3 regions of the Pullulanibacillus sp. KACC 23026 genome follow, and region 3 is predicted to be linked to each of the others. Evidence: riboswitches for the same ligand, from Rfam matches in the RefSeq annotation. Region 3 holds a riboswitch; each other region holds the start of a gene.

Region 1 (7,647 bases), 1.6 Mb from region 3:
GGCGGTGCGAAAATGGTGGGCAAGACGCCTTTCCCACGAAAGTGGGCGCTGCGCCAGCGAAAATGGTAGGCAAATGCACCAAAAGAGCCGGTGCAGGACAGAAAAAGCTTATGATGGAGCGTCCTTTAAAAAAATCGAATGATGTCTCGAGTTACTTTATTAATATTAGGGGAAAATGATGGCAGGCAAGAGAGCAAGGAGGTTTGTCAATGTCGTCCAAAGAATCCATTGAAGCGAGAAAAAATTCTCATATTGACGTTGTATTAACTAATCAAGTCACTGGAGAGAACATTACCAATGGGTTTGATCGGTTCAGATTTACCCATCAAGCTTTACCTGAAATTAATTTTTCGGATATCCATCTTGACACCGTTTTTTTGGAAAAAACGGTGAAAACACCATTCTTAATCAGTTCGATGACCGGAGGAACGGAACGCGCCTGGAAAATTAATCGCCATTTGGCAGAGGCAGCAGAGGTCAGGGGCTGGACTATGGGGGTGGGTTCAAGCCGGATCGCCATTGAACAGCCGGACCGTGCCTATTCGTTTAAAGTTCGGGAGGTTGCGCCATCCATCCCCTTGATTGCGAATTTGGGTGCGGTACAATTAAATAAAGGTTATAGGGTTAACGAATGCCGCCGAATTGTTGAAAGTCTAGAAACTGATGCTTTAGTGCTTCATCTTAACAGTCTTCAGGAGGTCATTCAAACAAACGGTGATACAGAATTTAAAGGCCTTTTTAAAAAAATTGAGCAGTTATGCCGAGAACTTGAAGTGCCGCTTGGTGTTAAAGAAGTGGGCTGGGGTGTAAATGGCCAACTAGCTAAATCCTTATTTGATATTGGAGTCGCTTTTGTTGATGTAGCGGGGGCTGGCGGAACCTCTTGGACACAGGTTGAAAAGATAAGAAGCCAAGACCCAATAAAACGAAAGGCGGCCGAAATTTTTACCGAATGGGGCATTCCAACTGCCGAGTGCTTAATTGAGGCCAAGAGAGCAAATGTGAAAGGGCCCCTTATCGCGAGCGGTGGCATGCTGAACGGTCTCGATGCAGCAAAAGCGCTTGGGTTAGGCGCACAGCTTGTCGGTTTCGGGCGCCGATTATTGGCGGGAGCAGATGAATCGACGGAGGCAGTTCTTAGTGCTTTTGAAACGATTGAAATGGAACTGAAAATGGTCATGTTTGCTGTTGGCCACCAGAATGTGGAGAGCTTGCGCAAAACGCCACACTTAAAACAGATAGTTCGTATTTGAAGCTAAACTAAAGAATAAAGGAGCGTCGAAACATAGTGAAAGAGAAAGGTCTTCGGCTAGGAAGCCAACTTCCACAGTTTGTACTTGAAGGGGCAGATGGCTTGGTCTATCGATCAGAGGATTGGAAAGGAAAGCCTGCTCTACTAATTTTTCATAGGGGAACTTGGTGTCATAGCTGTCGTAATCACCTTGAGCAAATTGGTCAAAATATGGAAACGTTTCGGCAATTGGGTTTAGCGGTTTACTCGATTCTGGGTCAGAAGAAGGATCCGGTGATTAAGTTTTTAGAGAAGAATCCTCTGCCCTTTCCGGTTTTAATTGACGAGTCACGGGATGTCATTAAGGCTTTTGATGTCTATCATCCAATTGGATACGATGCATTTAACATCGCAAGGCCTAGCATTTTCTTAGTGTCACCTGAACAAACGATCCTTTATAGCTATGTGGGAAGGCACCAAGCAGACCTCCTAAAAAATGACAAATTGACGGCTACGGTCCATGAACTTTTGAGCAAGGTTCTAGTTGAATGATTTAGGACATAGGGAAATTACAGCATGGGATGAGACGGGGGGCCGTTTGCGCACGAAAAAAGAGGCCGCAACCGGGAAAATGGTGTGCAAGAGAAGTTTGCCCACGAAAACGAGCGAGATGAGAGCCAAATTGGTGGGTAAGCCAAGCTTCCCCACGAAAACGGAGGCCGCCACCGCCCGAGCAATGGTGCGCAAAAAAACGACTCCCCCCCCCTGAGAAATGGTGCCGAAGGGGTAATAGGTGATGACATGAGTAGGCAGCGTTTGAAAAACTGCTTACGGCCGAACGCGAAAACAAGTGAGCAGGGTCCTTCACAACAAAATAAATAAAGGGGAGGGTTTGACCGTGTATTTTGAACCTTACATAGAAATAGCTGAGCAACTTTCGTCAGCGGATCCGGCTCATGACGTCCTGCATGTTAAGCGAGTATTTAAAAATGGACAAGCGATATTAGAAAAGGAATTGGAAGCGGATGAAGAGGTGGTTCTGACGGCTATTCTTCTTCATGAATTGATTAATTTGCCAAAGGACCACCCTTTTTCCTCACGATCCGGCGATTTGTGTGCAGAACTTGCTGGAGAATTACTTGAGACCCATCAATTTCCTATCGAAAAAAGGGAGGCAGTCCTCACCTGTATTCGTCATCATTCTTTTTCAAAAGGAATAGTTCCAAAGACGATCGAAGAAAAAATTGTGCAGGATGCGGATCGCTTAGATGCGATGGGCGCGATAGGGATTGCGCGTTGTTTTGCAACAAGTGCGGCTATGAAAAGACCCTTTTATCAAGAGAAGGATCCTTTTTCTAAAGACCGCGGGCTAGACGGTAAAGGGTATGCCGTTGATCATTTTTATCAAAAACTTCTTCGGTTAGGTGATGCGATGCATACAGAGGCAGCTAAAGGAATGGCCCAGTCACGACTTGAATTTATGAACCATTATCTTGATCAATTGGATAATGAACTGGGCTGAACCCCTAGAATGGAGGCTCCAACTGTCAATCCGCTAGTGTTGGCGGCGTCAAAACGCGCCATGGGAGGCTTTTTTGAATAGATCCTGACTGAGGGAACAAGCTAAAAGGGTCTCCATTTAAAACATGGAGTGTGTTTCTCATTTTCGATCTATTAGGAAGGAGTTTGAGATAAATGGGCCGCCAGCATAAAACGCGTGTAAATCGTGATGGGAATTCAACCACATTGCCTCAAACGCCGAAACAATTAAAACGCCCGTATGATCAAGGGGAAGAGCTTGAATTGGCTAGAGAGCTGGATGAGGTGTACGATTTAAAGGCGCGGCAAGGCTATTCTCCAACAGAAGTGGAACGAAAAAAAGAGAAGCACTAAAGTCAAAGCTTTGAGGGCAACCGCTCTCAAAGCTTTTCTAATATTAGATCAAAGTTGAAAAAACCCATTGACAATCAGATAAAACACATGTAAATTTTGAATTATATAAAAATCAAGACGATTAACTGACATGAATTGAATATGTTCTCTTATCAAGAGCAGGTGGAGGGACTGGCCCGATGAAGCCCGGCAACCGGAAAAAAGTGTGCTTTTTTCACGGTGCTAACTCCAGCAGACGTGTGTTCTGGCAGATGAGAGCCCCAATTATAACTAACCAAGGGTCTTTCTGCTGACAGAAAGGCTCTTTTTATTGTTTGGGAAACGATTAATGGAAAAATCATAGTCGGTATGAATGAGCCGCTGCGGACATGATGACAAAGCTGAACGGTGATATTTTTGAAAAAAATGGCTATTCCAGCTCAAACTCTCATAAGTCGATTCTTCCTGCCATGCATTTAGCGAAGAGGCACATAACATGATATGTCAGTCTAGGTTACGAAAGGAGCACGCAATGGATACAACTTTACAGCAGGCGATGAAACAGCGCATTCTTCTTTTAGATGGTGGAATGGGAACGCTTCTTCAACAAAAACAATTATCGGAGGCTGATTTTGGCGGCCCTGAGTTAGATGGCTGCAATGAATATTTGAATCTTACTCGTCCTGATGTCATTGAGGCGATACATCGCGACTATCTAGAAGCGGGTGCGGATATTATTTCGACCAATACTTTTGGTTCGACACCGCTTGTGTTAGCGGAATACGAAGTGGCAGAACGAGCGGAAGAGATTTCGAGAAAAGCGGCTGAATTAGCTAGAAAGGCGGCGGACGCCTACTCCACGAGTAAGTGGAGACGTTATGTGGCAGGGGCGATGGGACCTACGACCAAAAGTTTGTCGGTCACGGGAGGAGCGACCTTCGAAGAACTCTCTGAATCTTATAAAATCCAGGCTCGAGGTTTGATTGAAGGCGGTGCAGATGTCCTTCTTTTGGAAACGTCACAGGATCTTTTAAATGTAAAAGCAGCCAGTCTTGGAATCCGCCAAGCTTTTGAGGAGTTAGGAAAAGAGCTGCCTGTGATGATCTCAGGAACAATCGAGCCGATGGGAACGACGCTTGCCGGGCAAACGATTGATGCGTTTTATCTATCCGTGGAGCACCTTAAGCCTTTATCAGTCGGCTTGAACTGCGCAACAGGCCCTGAATTCATGCGCGACCATATTCGGACTCTAAGCGAATTGGCCCAATCCGGCGTCAGTTGTTATCCGAATGCAGGTCTTCCAGATGAGGAAGGACACTATCACGAAACACCGGTTAGTTTTGCGAAAAAGATGGCCGACTTTGCGGAACAGGGCTGGTTGAATGTGGTCGGCGGTTGCTGCGGCACGACGCCTGATCATATTGCTGAGCTTCGACAAGCAGTCGCTGGGAAAGCGCCTCGAACGCTTCCGGCTGTCCATTCCCATGCCGTATCAGGCCTGACCTCTTTGTTTTTGGAAGAGGATAATCGCCCGATAATGGTGGGTGAACGGACGAATGTCATTGGCTCGCGAAAATTTAAGCGGTTAATCCAAGAAGGCGACTATGAAGCAGCTTCAGAGATTGCAAGAGATCAAGTGAAGTCGGGAGCTCATGTCATTGATATTTGCCTGGCAGACCCTGATCGCGAGGAAAACGAAGACATGGAAGCTTTTCTTTCTAAAGTCGTTCGAAAGGTCAAGGTTCCGCTCATGATCGACTCAACGGATGCTCAGGTGGTTGAGCTCGGACTAAAGCAATCCCAAGGAAAAGCGATCATCAACTCTACGAATCTAGAAGACGGGGAAGAGCGGCTTGCTCGGTTTGCGAGATTAGCGAAAAAATATGGGGCCGCTCTAGTTGTCGGAACGATCGATGAAGAAGGGATGGCCGTAACTCGTGAACGGAAACTCGAGGTGGCCAAACGATCAGTTGACCTCCTTGTTAATAAATATGGTCTTGAGCGATCGGATCTTATTTTTGATCCACTGACCTTCCCCGTTGGAACGGGTGACGCCAAGTACATTGGCTCCGCACTTGAAACCGTTGAAGGCATCCGTTTATTAAAAGAGCACTTTCCGGAGTGCCCGACCATTTTGGGAATAAGCAATGTTTCTTTCGGTCTTCCTCCTGCAGGACGTGAGGTGCTGAACTCCGTCTTTTTATATGAGTGCACAAAGGCGGGGTTAGGCTACGCGATTGTCAACACAGAAAAGCTAGAGCGTTATGCCTCGATTTCTAAGGAAGAACGTGAGCTGGCCCAGAATCTCCTTTTTAAGACGACAGATGAACTTGTTCAGGAATTCACGGCCTTTTATCGCAAGAAAAAGCCAGTTGCGCCAGAGAATCGTCCACAGTTACCTTTAAATGAGCGGCTCGCTCAATATGTAGTGGAAGGGACTAAGCAGGGCTTGATTGACGATTTGAATGAGGCTCTGAAACAATCAAAGCCGTTGGACATTATTAATGGTCCGTTAATGGACGGCATGACGGAAGTCGGACGCTTGTTTAATTTAAATGAATTGATTGTTGCAGAAGTGCTTCAAAGCGCGGAGGTTATGAAAGCCGCTGTTGCTCATCTTGAACCCTTTATGGAGAAAACGGAAACGGCCAATAAGGGAAAGATCCTTCTTGCAACGGTCAAAGGGGATGTCCATGATATTGGCAAAAATTTAGTGGAGATCATTTTAACGAACAACGGCTTTGAGGTCATTAATTTGGGAATTAAGGTTCCCCCCGAACAGCTTATTCAAGCTTATCGTGAACACGAACCTGATATGATCGGCCTGTCGGGTCTTCTCGTCAAATCTGCCCAGCAAATGGTCGTAACAGCAGACGATTTACAAAAAGCAGGCGTGAAGGCCCCGCTGCTAGTCGGCGGGGCGGCTCTTACGAAAAAGTTCACGTACACCAAAATTAAGCCGCAGTATGAGCCTCCTGTCATGTTCGCGAAGGATGCCATGGAAGGTCTTGATTTTGCAAACCGTCTCGTCCAAAGTGCTAATCGTGAAGCTTTGCTTGAAGAGCTGGAAAAAGCACGTCAAGCTATGGAAGCAAAAAAAATTACAGATGCGCAGCTTAGACGTGAACCGACCGAGAAAAAGGCGCACTCGACCATTCGTCGGGATGCCCCTGTTTATCAACCGGCTGACCTCGAGCGCCATATCCTGCGTCATTATCCGATTAAATATATTCGACCTTATATCAATTACCAAATGCTGATCGGCAAACATTTAGGCTTCAAAGGCAATGTCCTTAAGAGTCTTGAAGAAGGCGATCAAAAGGCAGTCGAGCTGTATGAGTTGATTCAAGAACTTCTTAACATCAGTGAAAGAGGAGATTTGCTTCAAACTCATGCGCTGTATCAATTCTTCCCCGCCCAAGCCGATGGAGACGATGTTTTAATTTATGACCCGCATGATCAAAAGACGGTGATTGAACGTTTCCAGTTTCCAAGACAGCAAAAGCCGTCTTATTTATGTCTCTCTGATTTTCTCCGGCCCGTTCAGAGTGGTGTCATGGATTATGTGGCGTTCTTTTCTGTCACAGCCGGTCGTGGTGTCCGAGATTTAGCTGAAAAGTGGAAGAATGAAGGGGATTATTTGCGTTCTCATGCGATTCAGTCATTAGCCCTTGAACTGGCTGAAGCTTTTGCAGAGCGCGTTCACCAAATGCTTCGGGACAGCTGGGGATTCCCCGACCCGCAGGAGATGACGATGCGTGAACGGTTTATTGCCCGTTATCAGGGCTTGCGTGTTTCTTTTGGCTATCCCGCTTGTCCTAACTTAGAGGACCAGGAGAAATTGTTTCGCTTGATTCATCCCGAAGATATCGGAGTTGAATTGACGGATGGCTTTATGATGGACCCAGAAGCCAGTGTGTCCGCACTTGTCTTCTCACATCCGGAAGCCAAATACTTTAGTGTAGAAAATGAATAGGGTAGAGGAGTGAGAAGTGGTGGGACTGTCTAATGGGGAACACTTTCGTACAAGAATTCAAAAAGGGTATCTGATTGGCGATGGAGCAATGGCTACTTTGCTTCATCAATCCGGTCAGCCGATTCGTTCTTGCTTTGAAGAGCTTAACTTGTCAGACCCTCATCTTATTAAAGGTGTTCACAGTGCTTATTTGCACGCGGGGGCACGACTGATTCAAACGAATTCTTACAGTGCGAGTCGTGTGGGTCTCGCTCGTTATGGATTGGGTGAACAGGTCGACGCGATTAATCGGGCGTCTGTTCAAATCGCGCGTGAAGCCGTATATGAGGCCCAATTGGAATCAACTGATCCAGCTTTTGTCTTTGGAACAATTGGCTCAATGATTGATTTTATTAAACAAACGGATCCGAAAGAGCAAGAAGCACTTATTGAAAACTTAGTTGAAGAACAGGCATCAGCCTTGTTAGAGGAAGGCGTCGATGGCCTCATCCTTGAAACCTATGCAGACTTGCAGGAGCTTAGCTTAGCATTAAGAAAAGTAAGAAGGTTGACTGATTTGCCAATCGTC
Region 2 (7,647 bases), 920 kb from region 3:
TTCCCCAAACGCGGGGTTGTCGCAATTCGGAAAAGAACAAGCCATATGTCTGCAAGAGTTCTTTAGAGATATCCATGTAGATGTCATTTACAGCAGCCCCTTAAGAAGGGTGATAGAAACGGCCAATCCAGTAGCTGACCAGAAGAAGCTGCCTATTCATCTTGCACCAGAGATGTGTGAATTTTTCCATGAACTTTCATTGGATTATAGAGATCATAACTGGGAGACGATCTCAGATATTATCGGTGAGTTTCCAAACAGTCAATTCTACAAGACGTCTCCTAATGATCAGTGGTGGCCTAAATGGCCAGAGAAAGAAGATGATGTAAAAGAAAGAGTCAATAAATTCTATAAGGAAGTTATTCAAAAGTACATTTCCTCAAACTCGGTAGTCCTAGTATTTGGGCATGGAGCGACAACGGGTGAACTGAAGAAGATCGTCGTCGAAGAAACAATGAACCCTTGTCCGAATGCGGGTATTTTCAAATATCAAATTAATGAGGATGGAAAGTGTGTAGGATACAAAATGTACATCGACCATCTAGGGGAATTAACTTTTGACCTAAATGCAAAAGCTTATTAATCAAATTTAATTTAATTAATGAAAAAGGGAGTTGTCTTTATGGTAAAGGTAACAGTATGGAATGAAAACATTCATGAACAAACGGATGCTGAAGTAAGAGACGTTTATCCTGAAGGAATCCATGGTACGATAGCAAATTTTTTGAAAGAAAATGGTCTTGAAGCAAAAACAGCAACTTTAGAACAGCCAGAACATGGTCTAACTGACAATGTGCTAAATGAAACAGATGTTCTTATATGGTGGGGGCATACCGGACATGATAAAGTTGATGATCGAATTGTTGAAAAGGTAAAGGACCGTGTATTAAAAGGAATGGGCTTAATTGTTTTACATTCCGGCCATTTTTCGAAAATCTTCAAGAGTTTAATGGGAACAACCTGCGATTTAAAGTGGCGTGAAGCCGGTGAGAACGAACGCTTATGGGTGGTCAATCCAAGTCATCCAATTGCAGAAGGAATTGGCGAGTATATAGAGCTAGATCATGAAGAAATGTACGGTGAGCATTTTGACATTCCTGAACCTGATGAATTGGTATTCTTAAGTTGGTTCCGTGGTGGTGAAGTTTTTAGAAGTGGATGCGTATTTAACCGCGGATTAGGGAAGGTTTTTTATTTTAGACCAGGACATGAAACATTCCCGACTTACCACCAGGATGATATTCAACGTGTTATCGTGAATGCAGTTAATTATGTTAAGCCATTAAATCAGAATCAACCTATTCGCGGGAATGTACAGCCTTTAGAGCGTTTTGATAAATAGAAGTGGCTTTTACTTTCTCATCAAAAGACAAATTCCATTGGGTTTGCTTTTATTAATAAACATGACGCTCACCTCGGTGAGCGCATGTTTTTATACTTCTCTTTTAGACAAATAATTATTTGAAACCAGGGGGGCAGATTGGTGTTAAGAGTATGGTGGAAAGAAGCGGTTGTCTATCAAGTATACTGGCGTAGTTTTTATGATACTAATGGTGATGGTTATGGTGATCTAGAAGGGGTCATCGATAAATTAGATTATATAAAGGAATTAGGCATTGATGTCATATGGCTCAATCCATGTTATGAATCACCAGATATAGATAACGGTTACGATATTTCAGATTATTATAGGATTATGGATAAAGCAGGGGATATGGAGACATGGGAACGCTTATTAAAAGCGGTTCATGAACGGGGAATGAAGCTCATTATGGATCTGGTGGTGAACCATACGTCCAATAAGCATCCTTGGTTTTTGGAATCAAGTGCCTCTAAAAATAACCCGAAACGGGATTGGTACATTTGGAAAGATCCAGTGGATGGAAAGGAACCAAATAATTGGCGTTCTTATTTTACACCATCTGCCTGGGAGTATGATTCTAAAACTGGGCAGTATTACATGCATTCCTTTGCTATCGAACAACCTGATTTGAATTGGGATAATCCAGAGGTCCGACAAGAAATTTATAAAATGATGAGATTCTGGTTAGATAAAGGCATTGATGGCTTTCGTCTCGATGTCATTAATCTCTTAGCAAAATTAAAAGGCTTCCCGAATGTAGAACATCCCCAAACTATTAATTATCTCGGCAATAATCCTGGAATTCATGAATATTTACAAGAAATGAACCGAGAAGTGTTCAGGCACTATGATATTATGACGGTTGGCGAAATTCCTTTTGTAAAACCTGAAGATGGACTCCTTTACGTAGGGGAAGATCGTCATGAACTTCATACTTTATTTCATTTCGAGGTGGCAGACGATATGCCAACTTGGGACATGCAACGCTTTAAGGACATTCAAAAGCGCTGGTATGAAGGGTTAAAAGGGAAAGGGACGAACTCCCAGTTTTTGAACAATCATGATCATACAAGACAGGTGACACGCTATGGAAATGACCAAGCCTATCGCAAGGAGTCAGCCAAGCTATTCGCGACAATGATTCATACACTTCCAGGCATTCCTTATATTTATCAAGGTGAAGAAATAGGAATGACGGGTGTTCGTTTCAACTCCATTGAAGATTACCAAGATATTGCCATGAAGAATAAATACAAAGAAGAAGTGGACAAAGGAAGAGACCCAAACGAAGTGCTGGATAGCTTAATTTTGTTAAGCCGAGACAACTCTCGCACTCCCATCCAATGGGATGATTCAGCCAATGCCGGATTTACGACCGGTCAACCATGGATTAAGGTAAATCCAAACTATAAAGAGATAAATGTAAAAGAGTCATTAGAAGATCCAGATTCTGTCTTTTATTACTATAAACGTCTCATAAAAATGAGAAAAGAGAATCCGGTCATGGTATATGGCGATTATAACGACCTGTCAGTGGGAGATGAGCATCTCTACGTGTATACTCGCAAATGGGAGGATTCGCTGTGGTTGATCATTCTTAATCATTCGGATCACTCCACAGTTTTTAAATTGGATTCGGTTCTCGACGAAACCAACAAGCAGCTTAAATTAGCAAATTACTCTGATGTCACCGAAAAAGAAAGTATTCAATTTACCACCCTTCGCCCTCATGAAGCCAGGATTTATCAATTATAGGAATAAATAAGTTTGAGGAAAGGTATCCTTTCATAAAATAGTATTCCAGACGCTAAGGTTTAAGCATTTGGTTTCATCTAATTAGTTGGATAATCACTGAATAAGTTTATATATCGACTTAAAAAGCATGAGCGGCTATTGCTGCTCATGCTTCATGACTAAGTCGAGTCTCCTGAAGATACAACGCCAGTTCCATTTCAGCTGCCCCTAAATGATCAATAGCTCTGTCAACGTGTCCTGGCTCCGCATAGTTGAAATCTTGTTGAGCAAGTTCTAAACGTTGCACCAACAAGTGGAGCTGCTCATCCATAAGATGACCTCCTATAGGATATTCCGTAAGAAACATCGACTCAGCAGTATTAGTCTCCGTGTTTTAATATAGAATTATGAATGTGGAAACATATATTTTCAACCCCCATAATTTGCCCTGGTAGAAAACCCGAGAAGGTTGGGTGGAAATCTAGAAGGTCGATGGGAAATCCGAGAAGGTTTGCCAAAAATCTAAGAAGGTCAGCCAAAGATCCAAGAAGGTCGGCTAAAAATGCTAGAAGGTCAGCCAAAGATCCAAGAAGGTCGAACAAAAATCCGAGAACATCCGCGAAACATCCAAGAAGGTCAATGTGCCCACTTTCAAATTGAGAAAGAGCCGAGAAGGTCGGCAAAAAATCTAAGAAGGTCGACCAAACATGCCAGAAGGTCAGCCAAAAATCTGAGAACATCCCCAAAAAATCCAAGAAGGTCAATGTGCCCACATTCAAATTGAGAAAGATCCGAGAAGGTCGGCAAAAAATCTAAGAAGGTCGACCAAACATGCCAGAAGGTCAGCCAAAAATCTGAGAACATCCCCAAAAAATCCAAGAAGGTCAATGTGCCCACATTCAAATTGAGAAAGAGCCGAGAAGGTCGGCAAAAAATCTAAGAAGGTCGACCAAACATGCCAGAAGGTCAGCCAAAAATCTGAGAACATCCCCAAAAAATCCAAGAAGGTCAATGTGCCCACATTCAAATTGAGAAAGATCCGAGAAGGTTGGCGAAAAATCTAAGAAGGTCGACCAAACATGCCAGAAGGTCGGCCAAAAATCCGAGAACATCCCCAAAAAATCCAAGAAGGTCAATGTTGCCCACTTTCAATATGAGAAAGATCCGAGAAGGTTGGCGAAAAATCTAAGAAGGTCAGCCAAAGATCTGAGAAGGTCGAACAAAAATCCGAGAACATCCGCGAAACATCCAAGAAGGTCAATGTGCCCACATTCAAATTGAGAAAAATCCAAGAAGGTTTGCCAAAAATCTAAGAAGGTCGACCAAACATGCCAGAAGGTCAGCCAAAAATCCGAGAACATCCCCAAAAAAACCAAGAAGGCCAATGTTTCTCACTATCAATTTGAGAAAGATCCTAGAACCTCCTCCAAAGTCCCAGAAACCATCCGAAAATACCACAAGCTCAGCCAAACTCAAAAAAATATTTCATTGCTATTAAAGGAATGATAGCGCTGTCGGTTTGCTTTCTCTCATTTTTCTGATTGACACTCTGGGGTATATCTTTTAATATTGAGAATGTTCGATTCGAACTATTGATAATTTCATATAACACTTATCCAGAGAGACTGAGGGACAGGCCCGATGACGTCCAGCAACCTTCCAAAGGGAAAGGTGCTACTTCCTGCAGAATTATTTTTCATTCTGAAAGATAAGGTACGATACATGTAAACCTCTTTCATTTTGAATGAAAGAGGTTTTTTGATGTGAAAAATAGGTTGAGAGATAGGAGGTCAAACCGGTGCTCATTCTTAAAGATGTACACAAAGTTTACGGTAAAAGTAAATCGAAGACGGTCACTGCTTTAAAAGGCATTAATCTTGAAGTCAAGAAAGGCGAGATCTTTGGCGTCATTGGATTCAGTGGGGCGGGTAAAAGTACTTTGATTCGCTGTGTGAATCTTCTTGAACGTCCGACTTCTGGACAGGTTCTTATTGAAGGGGTGGACATTCAATCTCTATCGCCTAAAGAACTGAGAAAAGAGCGGAAAAAGATTGGGATGATTTTTCAGCAATTTAATTTGCTTCAAGCAAAAACCGTTTTCGGAAATGTGGCGATGCCGCTCGTGCTGGAGGGCAGACCCAAGAAGGAAATCGAAGCAAAGGTTATGGAGCTTTTATCGTTTGTTGGCTTAGAAGATAAAGCCCATCAGTATCCTGAACAGCTGTCTGGAGGACAAAAGCAACGGGTGGGAATTGCTCGTGCTTTGGCAACAGATCCCCATATTCTGTTGTGTGATGAGGCGACATCTGCTCTTGATCCTGATACGACAAGATCTGTTTTAGAACTATTAAAACGTGTGAGAGATGAATTGGGCATTACGATTTTAATGATCACTCATGAAATGAATGTCATCCGTGATACTTGTGATAAAGTGGCGGTCATTGAAGGTGGCGTGATCGTGGAGCAAGGCTCTGTCCTTGATGTCTTTTCTGATCCGCAAACTGATATTGCGAAAAATTTTGTGCGCACGGTATTGAATGATAGTATTCCAGATTCCATCAAACGGGGATTCATTGAAAACCAAACAAATGACCATTTTCTTTATCGCATTATCTTTAAAGGAAATTCAACGAGTGAACCGCTACTTTCAACCGTTGCTAAGAAATTTGACGTCCATGTCAGCGTCATTCATGGCATGGTAACCGAGCTCCAAGGAACCCCTTTTGGTAATTTAATTGTTGATTTTATTGGTAATGAAGATGAAGTCAAAAAGACGATTCAGTTTATCAAAAGCCAAGAGGTTAACATTAAGGAGGTTGATCTAAATGGCATTTGATTGGTCTTGGTTTTGGCCGGAATTGCTTCAGTCTGTCGAGCAAACACTCTACATGGTTGTCGTGGCATTTCTTATTTCTATCCTAATTGGAATTCCGCTTGGTGTGATTCTCGTCATCACAAGAGAAGAAGGTATCCTAGAGAATAAAGTGGTTTATACCATTTTAAATATAATTATTAATATTTTTAGATCCATTCCTTTTATTATTCTAGTGGTAGCAATCATTCCTTTTACACGTCTTATCGTTCATACTTCGATTGGGACAACTGCTGCGATTGTTCCACTGGTGCTGTTTACGGCGCCATACATTGGCCGACTTGTTGAGAACTCCTTGTTGGAAATTGATAAAGGGGTCATTGAGCTCGCGCAATCAATGGGGGCAACACCTTGGCAAATTATCTGGCGTTTTCTTTTACCAGAGGCGCTCGGTTCGATCATCCTTTCTTTGACAATTGCCTCGATCGGACTTATCGGAGCATCAGCCATGGCCGGTGCTGTCGGTGGCGGCGGTCTTGGGAACTTAGCGATTACTTATGGGTACCAGCAATTTAAAACCCAAGCGATGGTTATTACGGTCATTTTACTTGTCGTATTCGTTTGGCTTATTCAAGCACTAGGAAATTATTTATCAAAGAAAATTAGGAGAAAATAATCCTTACTGGTTAACATAGACATTTTCTTACCTACATGGAGGTTATCAGAATGAAAAAAATTATAGTGGTAGTACTTGGACTCTTTATGCTTATAGCCGCATCTGCTTGCGGATCAAGTCAAAATAGCGATAGCAGCAATTCGGATTCAAATAAACCGGTTACTGTAAAAGTAGGGATTTCTCCTGCAGAACTTCCAACTTGGAATCTCGTACAAAAGCTTGCTAAGAAAAAGGGAATTCATATTCAAATCGTTAAATTCAGTGACTATGTACAGCCTAACATTGCATTAAACAATGGAGATATTGATCTAAACGCCTTCCAAACGGTCATCTATTTTGATTCATTTAAAAAAGATCATAACTTAGACTTGTCTGCGATTGGGACGACGGCTATTTGGCCAATGGGCATTTACTCCAAGAAAGTGAAAAGTGTTAAAGACATTAAAGATGGTTCGCAAATTATTGTGCCAAATGATGCGACTAACGAAAGCCGTGCGCTTGCGCTTCTTCAAAAGGCAGGACTGATTACTCTAAAGGACGGCTATAACGGGACTCAAGGGATCGAATTTATTAAAGATAATCCTAAGCATTTAAAAATTACTCCAGTTGATGCGGGGCAGACACCGCGAGGCCTTGATGATGCAACAGCTTCTGTTATTAACTGTGACATGGCCATCAACGCTGGATTAAACCCAACAACAGATCCGATCTTCCACGAAGATGCGAGCAACAAAGCTTATGTCAACATTATTGCTGCAAAAACAAAAGATAAAGATAACAAGACTTATAAAGAAATTGTTGATATCTTCCACGAAAAACAAGTTCAAGATTTTATTAAGAAGCAGTACAAAGGGGCCGCGATCCCTGTTGTTAAACCAATTGACCAAATTACGAATTACAATCAATAACATGGTTTTTAAAACGCTTGGCTTTTGTCCAAGCGTTTTTTTTCTAAACTGATCGATGGGAGAGTGGACCAAATGGAACGACAGTCGATATATGATGTCATTGTAGTCGGTGCCGGCACAATGGGAATGGCAGCGGGCTATTTTCTGGCAAAAC
Region 3 (7,647 bases):
ATTCCTATTTTTTTATTCAGGGTTAAAAAATGATCTTACTGCCACTCTATGCCGCAACCTAAAATTCAGTGTCCCATTTCCCCATTAGAATTAGAAAAACATGACATAGGAAGGGACAGACCCCATCGACCAGTTAGTCTGTCAATAGAGGACTGCCCCCACCAATTATTTATTTTGTTGTAGAGGCTGCGGCTGCAATGGCTGCCAAGGCTTGGTCGAAGTCCGCAATCAGATCATCTGTGTCTTCTAGTCCAACCGATAATCGGAGAAGACCATCCGATATCCCTCGTGCATGCCGTTCTTCACGCGGCATCGCTGCATGAGACATGCGTGCCGGGTAAGAAAGAATGCTTTCTACAGCCCCTAGACTGACGGCAAACAACGGAAGTCGAAGGTGTTCGACTAAACGGCGAACCGCCTCTTCTGATTCCAATTCAAAGGAAAGAACCGCTCCCGGGCCTTTAGCTTGCGATTGATGCAGGAGAGCACCGGGGTGATGCGCTAATCCAGGATAATACACCTGCTTAACCAGCGGATGCTGATCAAAATAAGCGGCAAGCTTTTGCGCGGTTTCCTGGCTTTGCTTCATCCGTGCTGAAAGGGTTTTAATTCCCCTCATCACAAGCCATGAATCATGAACACCCAATATGCTGCCAAAACCATTTTGAATCTGGTACACTTTTTGCGACAGTTCCTCTGAGTTAACGGTCACGAGTCCTGCTACAACATCAGAATGGCCGCCAATAAACTTGGTTGCAGAGTGAATCACAACATCCCAGCCAAGGGCATGGGGGTTCTGCAAATAAGGTGACATAAAGGTATTATCCACAATGGACAATAGACCTTTTTCTTTGGCAAATTGAGCCACTGCTTTTAAGTCAATAACCCGAAGCTGTGGATTAGAAGGGGTTTCAATATAAATCGCTTTCGTCTCTGGACGGACCGCTTTCTCTAGTTGAGAGAGATCGGTAAGGTCAACAAAGGTAGTTGTAATCCCTAGTCTAGGAAAAATTTGCGAAAGGGCTCTGAATGCCCCCCCATAAATATCCTCGCAGGCCACCACATGACTTCCCGCTTCAAGGGTTAAAAAGACACTCGTGATTGCGGCCATTCCCGATGCAAATGCAAAGCCAGCCTTTCCCCCCTCCAGTTCAGCGATGATTTTTTCTAACGCCTGTCTCGTTGGATTTCCAGATCGGGCATAATCAAATTCAGGAGGTTGATCCCAGTCAAACTGATGAAAGGTTGAGGCTTGGTAAATAGGAACACTTGCCGCTCCCGTTTGCCCATCAACCTCAACTCCCGTATGTAGGTTTAACGTTTCAAACTTCATCGTTTCACGCTCCCCTTCGCTTTATTAAAGGCTTGATCCAGGTCAGATAAAATGTCCTCAATATGTTCGATCCCTACTGAGAATCGGAGAAGTGTATCGGTCACGCCAATCGCATCACGGATCTCTTTTGGAATATCCGCATGTGTTTGCACAGCAGGATACGTCATGAGCGATTCAACACCACCCAAACTCTCGGCAAAGGTGATGACTTTTAACTCTTTCAAAATGTGAGGGACAAGCTCCGCATTCTCCACATCAAAGGAAATCATCCCGCCATACCCCGTTGATTGCTTCTCTTGAATGGCACGTCCTGGATGATCCTTTAGCCCCGGATAATAGACCTTCTTAATAATGGGGTGATCCTGTAGCCATTCAGCAACACGTCTTGTATTCGTCTCATGTGCTTCCATTCTTAGCGCTAACGTCTTAAGACCGCGAAGCATTAACCAGCTGTCTTGCGGACCAAGAACAGCCCCTTGTGAATTTTGATAGAATTGAAGACTTTTTCCTAATTCCTCATCCTTTGCGACCAAGATCCCGCTTAGAACATCATTATGGCCGCCAAGATATTTGGTACCCGAATGAATAACCAGGTCGGCACCTAGCTCTAATGGGCGCTGAAAATAAGGTGTCAAAAAGGTATTATCAACTATAACTAATATTCCGTGTTTTTTAGCTAGAGCCACACATGCCTGAATATCACAAATCTTCATTGTAGGATTACTCGGAGTCTCAATAAAAATCGCTTTCGTCTCTGGGCGAATGGCTTCGGCAATTGCTGACTGTTCCCTTGTATCTACAAACGTAAAGTCGACTCCATAGGGTTTAACAACCTGTTCAAACAAACGATAAGTACCGCCATAAAGATCATCACTTGAGATAATGTGGTCACCAGGCTTGAACAACTGACATATACAAGCAATCGCTGCCATGCCTGACGCAAAGGCGAGCCCTGTCGCACCCCCTTCTAAAGAAGCGACGGTTTCTTCTAAAGCTCGGCGGGTTGGATTATCCAATCTCGAGTAGTCAAAACCCGTGCTTGTCCCGAGAGCCGGATGCGAGTACGTTGTCGAATGATAGATTGGAAGAACAACAGCTCCAGTCTGCGGATCCCTCCGATTCCCTGATTGAACCAATTTTGTCTCTAATTTCATCCCTATCCATCCTCCAAATGTTGCATAATGATTGAAAAAACCTTTTTATTTTTAAAAATATTTAGATTAAACAAAAGCAAAGATTCAGCCCTCTAAAAATAATAAAAAGGTCCTTCTCCAACCGAGAAAGACCTAATCTTAAAAACTAGAAGTTAAGTTCCTCATCTGTCAGAAAAATTTTCTGCTGGAGTTAGCACCGTGAAAAAGGAAAATCCTTTTTTCGGTTGCCGGGCGTCATCGGGCCAGTCCCTCAGCCTACTCTTGATAAGAGAAGGTATTAAATTTTTTAAAGAGGACAAACTCCCCTTTTTCAGACGGGAATTATAATTATTACTTTACTCCGATAACATCTGTGCTGTCAACCATTCTTTATCACTAAAAAAAGATTAACCGAACAGGTCATCCTCTTGTTTAAACCACACTAATCATACCGTCTGACCTCTTTGAACAAGCGATTAATAGAACAGCCAAAACCACCATTAATAAGCCGTTAATCTTAAAAATAATCGTTGCTTTGTACTCGTCTGCTAAAATAACAGGAAAGCGCGATAGTACCAACGGGCATTACTCTTTGAACGTAAAAAAGGCCGACTCCTCTAATTAATCGAAAAGTCTGCGCCCTTATAGATAGTTAGCTTTAAAACCTTCATAATCATCAAGAACTTTTTTTTGCTCTCCCTCGGAGTGATAGATGGGCTCAAGCAAGGCGCTGAGCAAAAGGTGTTTTTCCTGCTCCTTAAGTTGGTCGTTCTTTATTAGAGCTCGGCACTGACCGAGGAAATCCACATACTTGTCAAATTCCGGTTCAAAGCGTTCTTCCAGCTCTTGCTTGATTCTTTTGGTAAGCAATGGACTTGCCCCTTCTGTAGCAATGGCAATCGTCAGTTTACCTCTCGTAACAAGAGCAGGTGAGGAAAAATTCCCGAGGCTCGGCTGACTGACCACATTTAGAAGCTGATGATCTGAGACACGCTTCGCAATGATTGCATTTAACGCCTTGTCATCAGTTGCCGCAATGACAATAAAAGCGGTCTCTTCATCCCCCTCCTCATAGTCCCTCTTAATCCAGGTCATCTCTCCTCTTTCCAGATACCCCTTAAATGAAGGGTGAAGATTTGGACTGATGACCGTCACTCTTGCTTCCCCTCTGACTAAGTTTTCCATCTTTCGAAAAGCCACTTGGCCGCCGCCTATGATGAGGGCTGTTCTCCCTTTAATATCTAAAACAATTGGATACCCGCTCATCCTACTTCTTCAACCTCTTCTAAATTTAAACCTTCCATAACCCGGTCCACCAAGACTGTTCTCAGATTCTTATGAGAACCAAGAGGCCGGCAAAGATAAAAGGTTTGGTCAGGAGATTGAAGCGCCTCAATGGCCTCCTCCATCTCCCTCATTAAAAGACCCGTAAACATGAGATAGGGAATCACAAAGATTTGCTTAAAGGGAGAGGTTTTGGCATTCTTCAGACCTGTGCCAAGGAGAGGCTCACAAGCTGCTAGAAAACAAGTACTGACAGGCATCGCTTCTTTCTCCCATAGGCGCTGACTAATGTCCTTAAACGCCTCCTGAATATCTGGATCTGAGCTTCCTCTTCCAACAAGCAAAACGGCAGAATTCCCCAAGACTGGAGTCCCTTTTTCATAGATTCGGTCAGATAGAATATCAATAATCTTAGAATCACAACCAAATGGATCACCAAAGTGAAAGCGAATTTCAGGGTAATCTTTGCTGATCGCGGCTATTTCTCTTGGAATATCTTGCTTGACATGTCCCGCCGCTAAAAGAAGCACGGGCTGAATCAATATATCGGTAGCCCCGCGCTTAATACATCTCTCAATTCCCTTTTTAATAGAAGGATTGACTAATTCGAGGAAGCAAATCTCTTGGATCTGGACAGGAACGTGCTCGATACAAGACTGGATAAAAGTGACAGCCTGATCGACCCCTCTCTTTACCCGGGTTCCATGACTGATATAGAGAACGGCTTGCATATTACAGGACCTCCTGAACCCGTTTGTTAAGAAGAGAATCGAACCACTGAATTTGTTCTCGTAAAGATACAACCTCACCTATAACAATCATCGTTGGGTTTTGTATCTTGGCTTCTGCCGCCTGCCTCACAATGGTTTCAAGCGTGCCGGTGACCGTTCGCTGTTTGGATGTCGTTCCCCATTCAATTAGAGCGATCGGAGTTGCAGCGGCTTTTCCATGCTTCACCAAGTTCGCTACAATTTTGGGCAGCTCCCGTACCCCCATATAGATGGCCAAAGTATCGATCCCATTAGCCAAGGTTTTCCACTTGCTTTCATCCACTTCCCCGGCTTTTTCATGACCGGTTATAAAGGCAACAGAACCGCTGTATTCTCGGTGAGTCAGCGGTATCCCTGCATAAGCGGCAGCAGCTGAGCCCGACGTCACACCTGGCACAATTTCAAACGGAATACCATACTGAGCAAGCTTAACCGCTTCTTCCCCGCCTCTTCCAAAGATAAAGGGGTCGCCTCCCTTTAAACGGGTCACGATTTTACCTTTTTCAGCATGGGAAACCAAAAGACGGTTGATCGCCTCTTGTTGAAGGGTATGATGGTTGGGCAACTTACCGCAGTAAATTAACTCCGCCTGCTCTTTTGCCTCGTTTAACAGCTCCTGATTGACTAGTCGGTCGTAAACAATCACATCTGCTTGCTGAATACATTTCAACCCTTTTACCGTGATTAAATCCGGATCACCAGGTCCTGCCCCGACAAGGTAAACTTTGCCTAGCATCGGTCGGCCTCCTTCCCTTGGTTTCTTTCTTGTTGAAAATGAACAATTAACTATTCAATAATTCCTTGCTCTTTTAAAAACGCCACAATTTTCGCGGTTGATTCTTCGATTGTTTCCTTTTCCGTATCCACAACAAGATCTGGATGCTCGGGTGCTTCATAAGGAGAATCAATTCCTGTAAAATCCTTGATTTGACCCGCACGCGCCTTTTTATAAAGGCCCTTTGGATCACGGCCCTCACAAGCCTCTAGAGAAGCCTTCACATAGATCTCGATAAATTCTCCTTCTTCAACGAGCTGTCGGACTGTTTCCCTATCTTCTATAAAAGGAGAAATAAAGGCCGTCAATACAATGGTATTGCTATCCACAAATAACTTTGCGACCTCTCCAATCCGACGAATGTTTTCTTTTCGATCGGCTTCAGAAAAGCCCAAATTCTTGTTAAGACCGCTGCGAATATTGTCACCATCTAGCAGGTATGTCTTTACATTTCGCTTAAATAATTCGACCTCAACAGCATTAGCCAGTGTGGATTTCCCAGAACCGGACAGTCCGGTGAACCAGATAATGGCACTTCGCTCACCACTTGCTTTCTGACGGTCCTTCTTTGTAACAGATGTGGAATGCCAAACAATATTTTCTGAAGTTGCCACGAGTCTTCCTCCTTAGTTATTTAAAAATCCTGTCTCATCTCGTATGAAGACCACACTCTGTCTTATTAAACGAAGACCAGCGACCTGAACGTGAATCCCCGCCAGCGGCCACCGGCAATGTGCAATATTCACAGCCGATACTTGGATAACCTTGGTCGTGAAGCGGGTTATAAGGCAGTCCGAATGCTTTCACATACGCCCAAATCTCATCCTCAGTCCAATGGATTAAAGGGCAAACCTTAATCATTTTAAATTTATGATCCAAATTAAGAAATTCAACATTAGCACGAGTGACAGACTGTTCTCTTCTCAAACCTGAAAGCCATGCCTTTGGACCCGTTAATACTTTTTTCAACGGTTCCACTTTTCGAATACTGCAGCAAAGATCAGGCTGCGACTTCCATAATGCCTCCCCATATTGAACGGCCTGTTCTCCTGGAGTTAATTCAGGCTTTTGCATCACAATATTAAGCGCTGGATAAATCGCCTTTACTTTATCAATCAACTCATAGGTTTCTTTAAAGTGAAAGTCCGTATCAAGAAAAACAACTTTTGCTGTCGGATTAACTTTACTGATCAAATCAATTAAGACAATCCCCTCAATGCCAAAACTGCAGGCATAGACGATTTCTTCACCATATTCTTCATAGGCCCATTCCAAAACCTTCTTACTTCCTTTTAGTGCATCATCGTATGAAAAGTTTGGATGAGCCGCTTCACCCCAACTATTATAAGTAATCATGGTTAGCTTCCCCCGTTTTTAGTGTTCTATCAGTAACCGAGACGAAACAAAAAGCGAGCTTTCCGAAAAATCAGACCATCAATTCCGCTAATTCAAATCAGATTACTTGGTTTTATATTAAAGAAAAGAGCACCCAACAAGTTTTACGATATGGGTACCTGTATCCATTACCATCTTCTTGTTTCCTTCTTTCAAGAATAACCCCGAACCCTTAACTTTTCAAGCCATTTGGCTTACTTTTCACGATCTATTTTTCTCTATAGCAAACCTGGGTGTTTCCTTTAACTTAACTTTAGGCTCGGGCCCGTTTTGCCCGAGAGGTTTTGGGAAGGCGAAGTATCTCCTCCTCAGGCGGACTCGTTTTCTTTATGAAAAAAGATAAACATAAAGCGGCTGCTGTTAGGAGCAATACAATAAAGAAGGCACGATTTACACCGAGAATGGCCGGTGTCATACCATGAGGCGCCTTCGCGTTCGCTTCTGCTGCTGTCGTCATAACCGTTACTAGAATGGCAGTCCCTACAGATGCTGCCACTTGGCGGAGCGTATTCCCCATCGCTGACCCATGGGGAATTAATCGTCTAGGGAGCTCATTTAACCCTGCTGTAGAGGCCGGCATCATGACCATCACTTGACCGAGCATTCGAATGCTGTAAAGAATGGTAATAAAAAACATCGTTGTGGATACCGTGAGTGTTGAAAATAACCAGGTAGCTACAGTCATAATAATAAGACCACTAATTGTCAGCCACTTGGCGCCATAACGGTCAAACAACCTTCCCGTTAATGGCGATAGAAAGCCTGTAATCAATGCCCCCGGTAAAATAGCAATTCCCGATTGCATCGCACTGTAACCTCTCATATTTTGCATAAAAAGAGGAATTAACGTTTCGGACCCAATCAACCCCAAAAAGCCAATCATTCCGATAATAGTTGTAATCGTAAAAATAGGATATCGAAATACTCTAAACTCCAAGACCGGCTGCTCCATCCTCA

Evidence for each region. A riboswitch is a leader RNA that binds a small molecule or an ion and turns the genes downstream of it on or off. The one in region 3 is predicted to bind S-adenosylmethionine.
Region 1: another riboswitch for S-adenosylmethionine. It lies ahead of metH (methionine synthase); the one in region 3 lies ahead of PU629_RS01155 (trans-sulfuration enzyme family protein).
Region 2: another riboswitch for S-adenosylmethionine. It lies ahead of PU629_RS19095 (methionine ABC transporter ATP-binding protein); the one in region 3 lies ahead of PU629_RS01155 (trans-sulfuration enzyme family protein).

What each region holds. Positions count from the first base shown of each region.
Region 1 covers NZ_CP119107.1:1,827,040-1,834,686, forward strand. The annotation lists gene fni (type 2 isopentenyl-diphosphate Delta-isomerase) at 210-1,253, shown strand; gene PU629_RS08515 (peroxiredoxin family protein) at 1,289-1,783, shown strand; gene PU629_RS08520 (HD domain-containing protein) at 2,130-2,753, shown strand; gene PU629_RS08525 (YfhD family protein) at 2,927-3,124, shown strand; SAM riboswitch class I at 3,271-3,382, shown strand; gene metH (methionine synthase) at 3,636-7,079, shown strand; gene PU629_RS08535 (bifunctional homocysteine S-methyltransferase/methylenetetrahydrofolate reductase) at 7,099-7,647, shown strand, end outside.
Region 2 covers NZ_CP119107.1:4,120,743-4,128,389, reverse strand. The annotation lists gene PU629_RS19120 (histidine phosphatase family protein) at 1-583, shown strand, start outside; gene PU629_RS19115 (ThuA domain-containing protein) at 623-1,342, shown strand; gene PU629_RS19110 (glycoside hydrolase family 13 protein) at 1,484-3,118, shown strand; gene PU629_RS19105 (hypothetical protein) at 3,264-3,428, opposite strand; gene PU629_RS19100 (hypothetical protein) at 3,478-3,837, opposite strand; SAM riboswitch class I at 4,707-4,812, shown strand; gene PU629_RS19095 (methionine ABC transporter ATP-binding protein) at 4,896-5,933, shown strand; gene PU629_RS19090 (methionine ABC transporter permease) at 5,923-6,585, shown strand; gene PU629_RS19085 (MetQ/NlpA family ABC transporter substrate-binding protein) at 6,636-7,493, shown strand; gene solA (N-methyl-L-tryptophan oxidase) at 7,566-7,647, shown strand, end outside.
Region 3 covers NZ_CP119107.1:239,865-247,511, reverse strand. The annotation lists gene PU629_RS01160 (aminotransferase class I/II-fold pyridoxal phosphate-dependent enzyme) at 170-1,333, opposite strand; gene PU629_RS01155 (trans-sulfuration enzyme family protein) at 1,330-2,487, opposite strand; SAM riboswitch class I at 2,646-2,758, opposite strand; gene PU629_RS01150 (hypothetical protein) at 2,899-3,045, opposite strand; gene PU629_RS01145 (precorrin-2 dehydrogenase/sirohydrochlorin ferrochelatase family protein) at 3,109-3,732, opposite strand; gene PU629_RS01140 (sirohydrochlorin chelatase) at 3,729-4,481, opposite strand; gene cobA (uroporphyrinogen-III C-methyltransferase) at 4,483-5,256, opposite strand; gene cysC (adenylyl-sulfate kinase) at 5,307-5,909, opposite strand; gene PU629_RS01125 (phosphoadenylyl-sulfate reductase) at 5,944-6,651, opposite strand; gene PU629_RS01120 (MDR family MFS transporter) at 6,944-7,647, opposite strand, start outside.